DNA from 3 places in the Hymenobacter glaciei genome. Region 2 is predicted to be linked to each of the others. Evidence: riboswitches for the same ligand, from Rfam matches in the RefSeq annotation. Region 2 holds a riboswitch; each other region holds the start of a gene.
The links. Region 2 has a riboswitch for cobalamin ahead of ABD837_RS23585 (hypothetical protein). Riboswitches for the same ligand answer to the same signal wherever they lie in the genome.
Positions count from the first base shown of each region.

Region 1: it holds a riboswitch for cobalamin, as region 2 does, so the genes downstream of both, ABD837_RS11625 (TonB-dependent receptor plug domain-containing protein) here and ABD837_RS23585 (hypothetical protein) in region 2, are expected to answer to the same signal.
Region 3: it holds a riboswitch for cobalamin, as region 2 does, so the genes downstream of both, ABD837_RS21285 (acyl-CoA thioesterase) here and ABD837_RS23585 (hypothetical protein) in region 2, are expected to answer to the same signal.

Region 1 covers NZ_BAABDK010000017.1:190,959-194,225, reverse strand. Annotated here, with positions in the region: gene ABD837_RS11630 (transporter) at 1-685, shown strand, start outside; cobalamin riboswitch at 770-985, shown strand; gene ABD837_RS11625 (TonB-dependent receptor plug domain-containing protein) at 1,149-3,206, shown strand.
Region 2 covers NZ_BAABDK010000035.1:42,869-46,135, forward strand. Annotated here, with positions in the region: gene merTP (mercuric transport protein MerTP) at 1-141, opposite strand, end outside; gene ABD837_RS23580 (ArsR/SmtB family transcription factor) at 138-503, opposite strand; cobalamin riboswitch at 988-1,188, shown strand; gene ABD837_RS23585 (hypothetical protein) at 1,367-1,633, shown strand; gene ABD837_RS23590 (DUF6580 family putative transport protein) at 1,696-2,274, shown strand; gene cobT (nicotinate-nucleotide--dimethylbenzimidazole phosphoribosyltransferase) at 2,281-3,267, shown strand, end outside.
Region 3 covers NZ_BAABDK010000032.1:79,735-83,001, reverse strand. Annotated here, with positions in the region: gene ABD837_RS21295 (putative sulfate/molybdate transporter) at 1-218, shown strand, start outside; gene ABD837_RS21290 (2'-5' RNA ligase family protein) at 226-912, opposite strand; gene ABD837_RS21285 (acyl-CoA thioesterase) at 972-1,364, opposite strand; cobalamin riboswitch at 1,510-1,734, opposite strand; gene ABD837_RS21280 (MDR family MFS transporter) at 1,935-3,267, opposite strand, start outside.

The DNA.
Region 1 (3,267 bases), on a different contig from region 2:
CACCGTCGATGCCGGCCACTTTCAGCTGGAAATGGATGCGCTGCGCCTCATCAACAGCGGCTCGGGCAGCAATGGCCAGCGCCGCGAGTGGCACGCCGGGTACTCGACGCTAAAGCTGGGCCTGAGCCGCCGCACCGACGTGCAGCTCGAGCTGCCCCTCTACAGCGTCAACAAGCAGCAGCCCTCCGACCCCACCCAGGACCGGGAACGCCATGCCGGCTTCGGCGACGTAACGGTGCGCCTCAAGCACAACTTCGTGGGCGACGACCAGCAGGGCAAATTTGCCATGGCGGTAATTGGCTTTGCGCGCCTGCCCACTGGCGGCCAAGTCGGCGACGGGGCAGTCGAATACGGGGTGGTGCTGCCCATCGACGTGGAGCTCAGCGACGACCTCAACTTCGAAGCCCAGGTGGAAGCCGAAGTCGATTACGACCGCGAGTCTGCGCAGCACTACCTGAATGCGGTGCCTTCTATAGCCCTGGAGTACGATTTTGCCAAACACTTCGGCCTGCTCGCCGAAGGCGTGGCCCAATGGAACACCGAGCAGCGCCGTTGGCAGTCGTCGGTGAATCTGGCTCCCATCATCAAGGTCAGCTCCAACGTGCAGCTCGACCTCGGCACTCACCTGGCCCTGAACCGCATCAGCGACCACGAGTACTTCGTGGGCATCACCCTGCGGCGGTAGCGGTGTAGCGTGGACTCTGCGAGTCCGCGTCTTTCAAATAGATGTTCGTTTATGCGCGGACTCGCAGAGTCCACGCTACGCGCCTTACCTTTGGGCCGCCAAGGTGCCAGACCCCAATCGCGGGGCGCGGCTGAAAAGGGAATCCGGTTCAACGCCGGAGCTGTCCCCGCAACTGTACGCTTCATATCGGAGCGGGCCACACAAGCCACTGGTTACCAGCTGATTTTTCGGCCCGGCAACTGGGAAGGCGGCCCGCTCGGCGAAGCAAGCCAGGAGACCTGCCCGGGCATTCATAGGTTCAGCATTCGCGGAGGACGGATGGAGAAAGAAGACAGCGGTTGCTTTCGGGCAGCCAGATTATCCCACTGTTTTTCGGCCTCGGTCTGGCAGCCGGTTTCTTTCAATTGAAAGAGCTTGCGGGCAGATTTTGAATCGAATTTTCATCGCTGAGAATTTGATTCGGTTGCGTATTCATTCCTTGTTTGGCCGGGCACTGGCCGGTTTGCTGCTGGCCCTACCGGTTGCGGGCAGCGCCTGGGCGCAGATGCCAGCGGACTCAGCCCGCCTGAGCCGGCGGCTGCACCGCCTGGGCGAAGTGCGCGTGCGGGCCGTTGGCACCGAGCGGTTTGCCGTAGGCAGCACCCGCACCGAGCTCGACTCAGCCGTGCTGGCCCAGTACCGCGGTAGTAACCTAGCCGAGGTGCTGCAGGCCCGCACCCCGTTGGCGCTCAAATACTACGGCCCGGGTCAGCTGGCTTCCATTGCGCTACGTGGTACGTCGGCCCAGCACACGGCAGTGCTTTGGAACGGGCTGAACATCATGCTGCCCACCCTGGGGCAGACCGACTTTGCGCTGCTGCCCGTCGGGGCCAGCACCCGCGTCAGCATTCAGCCCGGGCCGGCGGCTGCGCTGTATGGGAGCGGCGCCGTAGGCGGCGCGGTCCTGCTCGACGGCGCCCCTGATTGGCGAGTTGGTAACCACAACAGCGTGCAGCTCGATGCTGGCAGCTTCGGCTTGCTAGGGGGCAACTTCGAGGCCCGGGCAGCTTCGGCGACGTTGGCAGTGCGGGTGGCGGCTAGCTACCGTGAGGCGCAGAACAACTACTCCTACGTGGTGCAGGAAGCGCGCGGCCCGGTGCGCTACTCCCTGCAAAATGCTGCCCTGCGCCATCAGTGGAGCTTTAGCCCCGACCTGGCTTGGCGGGTGGGCCGAGCAAGTGAGCTCACCGCGGCCGCCTGGCTAACCGACACTGACCGCGAAATCCAGTCCGGCACCGGCATCATCGGCGGCCAGGCCCGCGAGCGCGACCAGAGCCGCCGCCTCACGCTGGGCTACCGCCACGTAGGGGCCCGGGGCCAGTGGAGCGGCCGCACCGCCTGGTTCGAAGACGTGCTGAACTACCGCGACGGCGGCGCACCCAGCAACTCGCGGGTGCGCACCACCCAGGCCCAGGCCGAGCACACCGCCGCCCTGGGCGCACGCGGCAGCCTGCGCCTGGGTGCTGAGGTTCAGCACTTCGCCGCGCTGGTGGATGGCTACGGCGGGACCCCCATACGTGAAAACCGCGCGGCGGCTTTCGCCCTTTTGCGCTACGACCCGCGCCCGACCCTGCGCCTCTCGGCCAACCTGCGCCAGGCTGCGCTGCCCGCCGGCCTGGCGCCTCTCACGCCCACCCTGGGCTTGGAGTGGGACCTGTTGCGCTCGGCAACCGCCGCCTTAGCCGACTCTGCGGTGGCTTTAGAAGTAGCGAATCCAGCTTTGCCCGGCTCAGCCATTCGGCCGTTCGGCAATTCATCAACCCGCGCGTTCACCCATTCGCTCACGGCCAAGGCCAGCGCGGCTCGCAGCTACCGTGCCCCCACTCTGAACGAGCGGTACTGGCGGCCCGGCGGCAACCCCGACCTGCGGTCCGAATCAGGCTTTGGTTACGAAGCGGGCCTGCGCCATCGGCTGGCTACAGGAAAGGGGCTCACGCTTGAAACCGAGCTCACTGCTTTCCGGCAGGAGGTAGACGACTGGGTGCAGTGGCTGCCCAGCAACCGCACCGGTATCTGGAGCCCACGCAACCTGCGCCGCGTGCGCAGCCAGGGACTGGAAATGAGCACAACGCTGCGCCTGCGCCAGGGCCGCTACACCGGCTCCGCCCAGGTAGCTTACCACCTCACCGACACCCGCAAAACCCAGGGCACGTCCGACGACCCCGACCCCGTGGGCGTGCAACTGGCTTTTGTGCCCCGGCACCAGGCCAGCTTCGGCACCGACCACCGCTGGCGTGGCTGGCTGGCCAGCAGCACGCTGGTGTTCGGCAGCTACCGCTACATCAATGCTTCGGGAATAGACTACCTGCCCGGCACGCTGCTGCTGGGGGCCACCCTGGGGCGCACGTTGCGCGGCCCGGGCAGCACGCAGCTGTTGCTGCTGGCGCAGGCCAACAACCTGCTGGGCCAAGCCTACGAGAGCTACCCCGGCCGGCCGGCCCCGCCCCGCAGCTTGGGCGGCAGCCTGCGGGTCGATTTCTGATTTCAACACTTTCACTTAACTCCCCAATCTGCCGGCTACGGCCGGCGCTGTTTATTCTTCT
Region 2 (3,267 bases):
CCAGGAAAAGGAACTGGCCACGCCGCCAAGGCCGCCAACCACGGCCAGCAATGGCGTGATGCAGCAGAGCGAAGCGGCCAGCGCGGCCAGCAGGCCGGCGCCAAATAAGGACTTGGATGGTTGAACAGGGGCGTTGTTCATTGGGCGGGTTGGGTGGCGGTGAGGCGGGCCAGCAGGGGCTGAAGCACGGGCAGGTGCTCAGCGTTGAGGGAATAGAACACGGTTTGGCCAACTTTGCGGGCGGTGACCACCCCGCCGTCCTTCAGCTTGCGCAGGTGCTGCGACACGGCTGAAATGTTCATTCTGAGTACGTCAGCCAAATCGCACACGCAGAGCTGCTTGTCGGCGAGCAGAAAGAGCAGCTGCAGGCGCACTTCGTTGCCGGCCAGGGCCAGCACACTGGCCAGCGAGCTTAGCGCGGGGGCTGCCTGGGCCAGGCGCTCCTGGCACTGCTGAATGTGGTCGGTGTCGGCAAAGACCCGAACGCAGGAGGTTGGATTCATGGAGAAAGAGAGTGGAAAAACTACTATCGTATTTAAGCTAATGCTAAAGTACGGACAAAAGCCTCCTATTTTGCCTAACGGCTGAGCAATCACGGCCTATGCGCCAGGCGACCTGTAATTCTTCCTCGCGGTAGTAGTCCTAAACAATTGCTGCGAACAGGGCTACCTTTTCTCTTGAAATTGCACCGAGTACTATCAACTGGCCTTTCCGGCCTGCGAGGGCAGCGACCAGCGCGGCCGCCCTACCCGCTGCCTCGACCGTAGGGGACCCCGAGCCGGCCGCTGCTGCTCACCCCGGCCGCCCGCTGAGCCGTGGCCCTCACCACCACCGAAGCCGGGCAGCTGCTAAACCCCGGCGAAACGGGCAGCAGCTGCTTCAACAGCTGCCCCTACGCGGCGTAAAGCGGAAGCACCGCCCTCAAATTTTCGCCACGCGGGGCCCCAAAACCTGTATCTTCGCCGCCGTTACGCGGGGAATGCGCTGCATACCCCGACGGCGAAAGGTTTCCGGCTTCGGCCGGAATCAAAAGGGAACCGGGTGCAACTCCCGGACAGACGCGCTACTGTAAGCTCCCGCCGGCCCTGGGCCGGCCACGGCGTTCCACGCAGCCATTGCCCCGGATTGGGGCGAGAAGGCGGACCGCCGGGAGCAAGTCAGGAGACCTGCCTTCCGCCGGCTGATGCTGCCTCCGCGCTATGGGGCTCTACTCAGAAGTAGCACCCCGGTTCCCGGACGCGGCCAGCGGCTGCGTGGCCGGAGGGTGCTTGCTGCTGGCCAGGGCTTTGGAAACGGAACAGCGGGCGTAACCCGGCCGGCATGCCCGCCGCCCGGCTGCTGTCTGCCACCCGCTTGCCCGCCGTCCATGCTTCCTTCGCCCGACCCGCAGCTTGCCCGCGCCGAAACGCGCATTTTCAAGGCCGTGTTTTCCAACACCGCCAACCACTACGACACGCTGCTTGGGGGCACCAGCAGCTTGCAGGTGCGCATGGAGCTATTCATGGAGCAGATGGACTCTGACGAACGGCTGCTGGCCGTGACCAGCCTGTTCACCTTCGTGGCCGTGGACGGGCACCGCCGGTCGGTGCCCGTGCGGCCCGCCGCCGCGCTACCACCCGTGGCGGCGGCCTGAACTGTCCGCCTCCCATTCACTTCCCTCCTTCTCGCTTTCTCTTACCACCTCATTTTATTTCCATGAAAGAAGTTCTGACCCCGCGTCTCTGGGTGTTGCTGGCCTTTGTGCTGCTGGCCGTGCTGGGCCGGGTGGCCCTGCCGCACTGGCCCCACCTGCCCAATTTCGCCCCCCTCGATTCGATGGCCCTGTTTGGGGGCGCGTACTTTGCCCGGCGGCGCTGGGCCGTGGCGGTGCCCCTGCTGGGCGTGTGGCTGAGCGATTTGGTGCTCAACTACCAGTACCTGGGCCACGTGCAGCTGTTTTATTCGGGCTTTTACTGGCAGTACGGCACCTACGCCCTGCTGGCGCTGCTGGCCCACGCCGGGCTGCTGCGGCGCGTGAGTTTCGTGCGGGTGGCCGGGGCCGGCGTGGGCGCGGCGGTGCTGTTCTTCCTGATTACCAACTTCGGCGTGTGGCTGGGCTCAGCCACTTATCCGCAAACCGGCACCGGGCTGCTGGCCTGCTACGCGGCTGGGCTGCCGTTTTTCAATCATTCGCTGCTGAGCAACCTGTTCTACTGCACCGTGCTGTTTGGCGGGCTAGAGCTCGCGCAGTGGCGCTTTCCGGTGCTGGCCCGGCCCCGCCTCGCTCATGCTTAACTACCGATGAACGAATTCACCATTCCGGCGCTGCGCCCGCCCGACGCGGCACTGGCCGCCACCATTCAGGCCAAAATCGACACCAAAACCAAGCCCCTGGGCGCGCTGGGGCAGCTCGAAGCCCTGGCCCGACAGGTCGCGCTCATTCAGCAAACCATAACGCCCGTGCTGCACCGGCCCCACGTGCTAGTGTTCGCGGCCGACCACGGGATTGCCGCGGCCGGCGTGAGCGCCTACCCCGCCGACGTAACCCACCAGATGGTGCGCAACTTCGCGGCGGGCGGGGCGGCCATCAATGTGTTCTGCCGCCTGCACGGCCTCGAACTGCGCGTGGTGGATGCCGGCGTGCGCGGCTCCTTCGCCGATCTGCCGGCCGCGCGCAACCAGAAAATCGCCGAAGGCACCCGCAACTTTTTGCACGAGCCCGCCATGACGCCGGCCGAAATGCACCGGGCCCTGAACCTGGGCGCGGCCCTGGTGAGCGAGGTGCACGGCACGGGCTGCAACGTGGTGGGCTTTGGCGAGATGGGCATAGCCAACACCAGCAGTGCTGCCGTGCTGCTGCACCGGTTGGGCGGTGTGCCCCTGGCCGACTGCGTGGGCCGCGGCACGGGCCTCGACGCGGCCGGGCTGGCCCGCAAACACGCGGTGCTGGCCGCCGCCGTGGCCGCCCACCCCGCCGTAGACGGCACCGACCCGCTGGCGGTGCTGGCCACGTTCGGAGGCTTCGAAATCGCGCAGCTGTGCGGGGCCATGCTGCGGGCCGCCGAGCTGGGCATGGTGCTGCTCATCGACGGCTTCATTGCCTCGGCGGCACTGCTGGTGGCCTGGCGGCTGGCCCCGGCCGTGCTGCCCTCTTGCGTGTTCAGCCACGAGTCAGCCGAGGGCGGGCACCCGCACCTGCTGCGGGTGCTGAGCGCGCAGCCCCTGCTGCGGCTGGGCCTGCGCCTAGGCGAAGGCTCGGGGTGCGCCCTGGCTTACCCGCTGGTGCAG
Region 3 (3,267 bases), on a different contig from region 2:
CGGTGCTGGGGGTGCTGCTGCTGTTTGAGGCGCTCTCATTGGCCACGCTGCTGCGCGACGTGAGCAGCAACCGCAGCGACTTGCTGGTGGCGCTGTTGGTGGGCCTGCTTTGCGCCGGGCTGCCGTATGGCTACCTGGTGGGGCTGGTGGTGGGCACGGCCATTTACTACGCCATGCAGCGCGGCTGGGTGGGGCTGGGCAAGCAAACCCATATCTAAAACTAACTCACAGTGCATACCGCTCCAGCAGTACCGTGTTGGCGGCCCGCTGGTACCAGTCGTTGTACACCAACTCCAGCACATTCACCTCGAATGAGCCGAAGGGATGGTACTGGTATTGCTCGAGTTTTTTGAGCAGTGCCGGGCCGTTGCGCAGCTTGCTTCTGAAACGCAACACTGTGGTATGGGCTGTTTGAATGCTGTACCGCTGGTCGATGGACTGCTGGAAACCGGAGGCGCGGAAAAACAGGCGCAGCTCATCACGCAGGCCATTCAACGCGTTATCCGCTGCAAATCCCTGCACCATAATACCGCCCGGCGAGGCCGTGAGGCCAGTGAAGGTGATAGTGAATGGCCTAACATTATGCAGGATATTGCGCAAGGCTTCCACGTATTCAACAGAGCTAATATCAGTCAGCTTAAAGCCGCTGTAGCACGATATTATTGATAGAATAGTAAGGTGAATGTCCGAGGCTGGATAGTAGTACTGCTCCGGCTCGGTCAGCCGGAAATCGGCCAGCATAGCTTCGATGGCGGCGGTAATGGACGCGGCCGGCCGGGTGAGCAGCGTGATGCCCATGCGCAGATTTGCTTCGTAATCAATAAGTGGGTCCAGCTCGGCATCGCCCTGGGCCAGCCGCTGGATGGCGGCCTCGCGCATGGCATTGTAATGCGCTTGCAGGTTTGGATTCATGCGAAAAGGGAATGGCTGAGGGCGCCGAAAGATACTCGACGCCCCAGTCTGTGGCCCTGCTATTCGGCCTTAAGAATGCGCACGGGCCGCTTGTGCTCATCTACCGCCACGAAGGTGAACAGGCCCGTCACGGCTTTGTGGCGGTCGTCGGAATACATCTGCTCCACAAACAAATCGACGCGCACTTTCAGGCTGGTGCGGCCTACATGCTCGATGTTGGCCACCAGTTCTACCAGCGAGCCGCCGGGAATGGGGTGCGTGAAATCGACCCGCTCGGATGACACGGTTACCATTTTCAGGCGCGAAAAGCGGGTGGCGGCAATGAAGGCCACTTCGTCCATCAGCAGCAGGGTGGTGCCACCGAAAAGGGTATCGTAATGGTTGGTGGTATTGGGAAACACGGCTTTGAAAATGCGCGTTTCGGCACGGGCAATGCGGTCGGTTAGAAGCATGGGTAATGGGAAAGGAGGTGATAAACGGCCTCGGCCTGCTTTCAAGCCCATTCTCATAAAGCCAGCCACCGGCCGCACGCCATCCCGCCCGCGCCCATGGCGCGGCGGTACGGCACCGCCGATGCCAGCCCCAAAGCGCGAGGGCAGCATCACTCGGCGGCCGGCAGGTCTCCTGACTTGTTTCGGGTAGGCCCCGCCCTTCTCAGCCCGGTAATAGCGGGCCAATGGGCTTGCAATGGGGCCACCGGCTCCGGCCCATCGGGGCCGGGAAACTCACAGTAGCGCGTCTGTTCGGGAGTTGCACCCGATTCCCTTTTAATCTTTACCCAAGCCGAAGCCCAAGGAAAAAACCGTCCGCTGATTGAAGGAAATCAAACCGAGAACCAACGGCGCGAAGGTACACCATGTATGGCAGGGCGCTGGCCGAACAGAATAAACAGAACGTCATGCAGAGCGCAGCGAAGCATCTTGCCCGCCACCACTAACTCAATCGTGCGAACATCTTGGGTTAGCAACAGCACGCGAGATGCTTCGCTGCGCTCTGCATGACGTTCTGTTTGAAATACCTAACTACTCCGCTATCGTTGGCACTTTCTCGTTGGCTTTGCGCAGCGGCAGTTCTGGCACCAGCAGCGTGAGCAGCAAGCCTCCTACAACCAGTAGAATGTCAACCATGTAAACCCGGTGGATGGCCGTGGCGAAGGCTGCCCGCACTTGCGGGTTGGCGCGGGCTGTTGCGGCGGCTGAGGGCAGGGCCGGCCCTTCGGCCACCACCGTCTGGCTCGTGGCGGGGGCTTGCGCAGAGGTGGGCAGCTCGTGGGCCAGCGTGAAGCTGAGCACCGCACCCAGTGCCGAAGCTGCCAGCGCCCCGCCAATCTGCCGGAAAAACTGGCTGGCGGAAGTAGCCTGGCCCATGAGCGCAGGCTCCGTAGCATTTTGCACCGCCAGAGTGTAGAGCGGCATGGTGGGCCCGAGGCCCAGCCCGCATACAGCCAGATACATAAGTACCTGATAATACTGCACGGTGGGTGGCATGGTGGCCAGCAAGCTCAGCCCAACCAGCAGCAGCACAAGGCCGCCCAGCATCCAGCGCTTGTAGTGGCCGAAGCGCGACACCATCTGGCCGGCCAGCATCGAGCCCGTGACCACGCCCAACGACAGCGGCATGAGGCTGGCCCCGGCCCGCGTGGCCGACTCGCCCAGCACGTTCACCATGAACAGGGGCTCGAAGATGATGACGCCCAAAAAGGCCCCGCCCATGAAAAACAGCGCCGCGTTGGCCGACCGGAACACCGGGTTTTTGAACAGGCCGAAGTTGAGAATGGGGTTTTCGTGCCGCAGGCTGCGTACCACAAACAGCACCAGCGCCACCATCGCGCCGGCCAGCAGTCCCAGCGTAAGCGCCCCCGACCACGGGTGCTGCGCCCGGTTGAGTTGCAGAACGACAACCAACGACCCCAGCCCACCCATTAGCAGCGCCGCCGAGAGGTAATCGAAGGGCTTCGGCTCGGTGCGCGGGCGCAGCGGCGGCATTTGCGTGACGATGAACCAGAGGGCCAGCAGGCCCAGCGGCAGGTTTACGTAGAACACCAGCCGCCAGCCCGCTACCCCGGGAATAAGGCCGTTGCCCTTGTCGGTTAAAAAACCACCTAGCAGTGGCCCCAGCACCGACGACGTGCCGAATACGGCCCCCGTGAAGCCCTGGTAGCGCCCCCGCTCGGCTGGGGCAAACAAGTCGGCGATGATGATGAAGGCCATGGCAAACAGCCCGGCCCCGCCAAAGCCCTGGATGGCCCGAAACACCACCAGCTGCGTCATGCCATCGCCCAGCAGTGGCAATGTGCCGAACTCGCCCGCCAGCCCGCACAAGCCCGAACCCACCAGAAACACGCTCACGGCCACA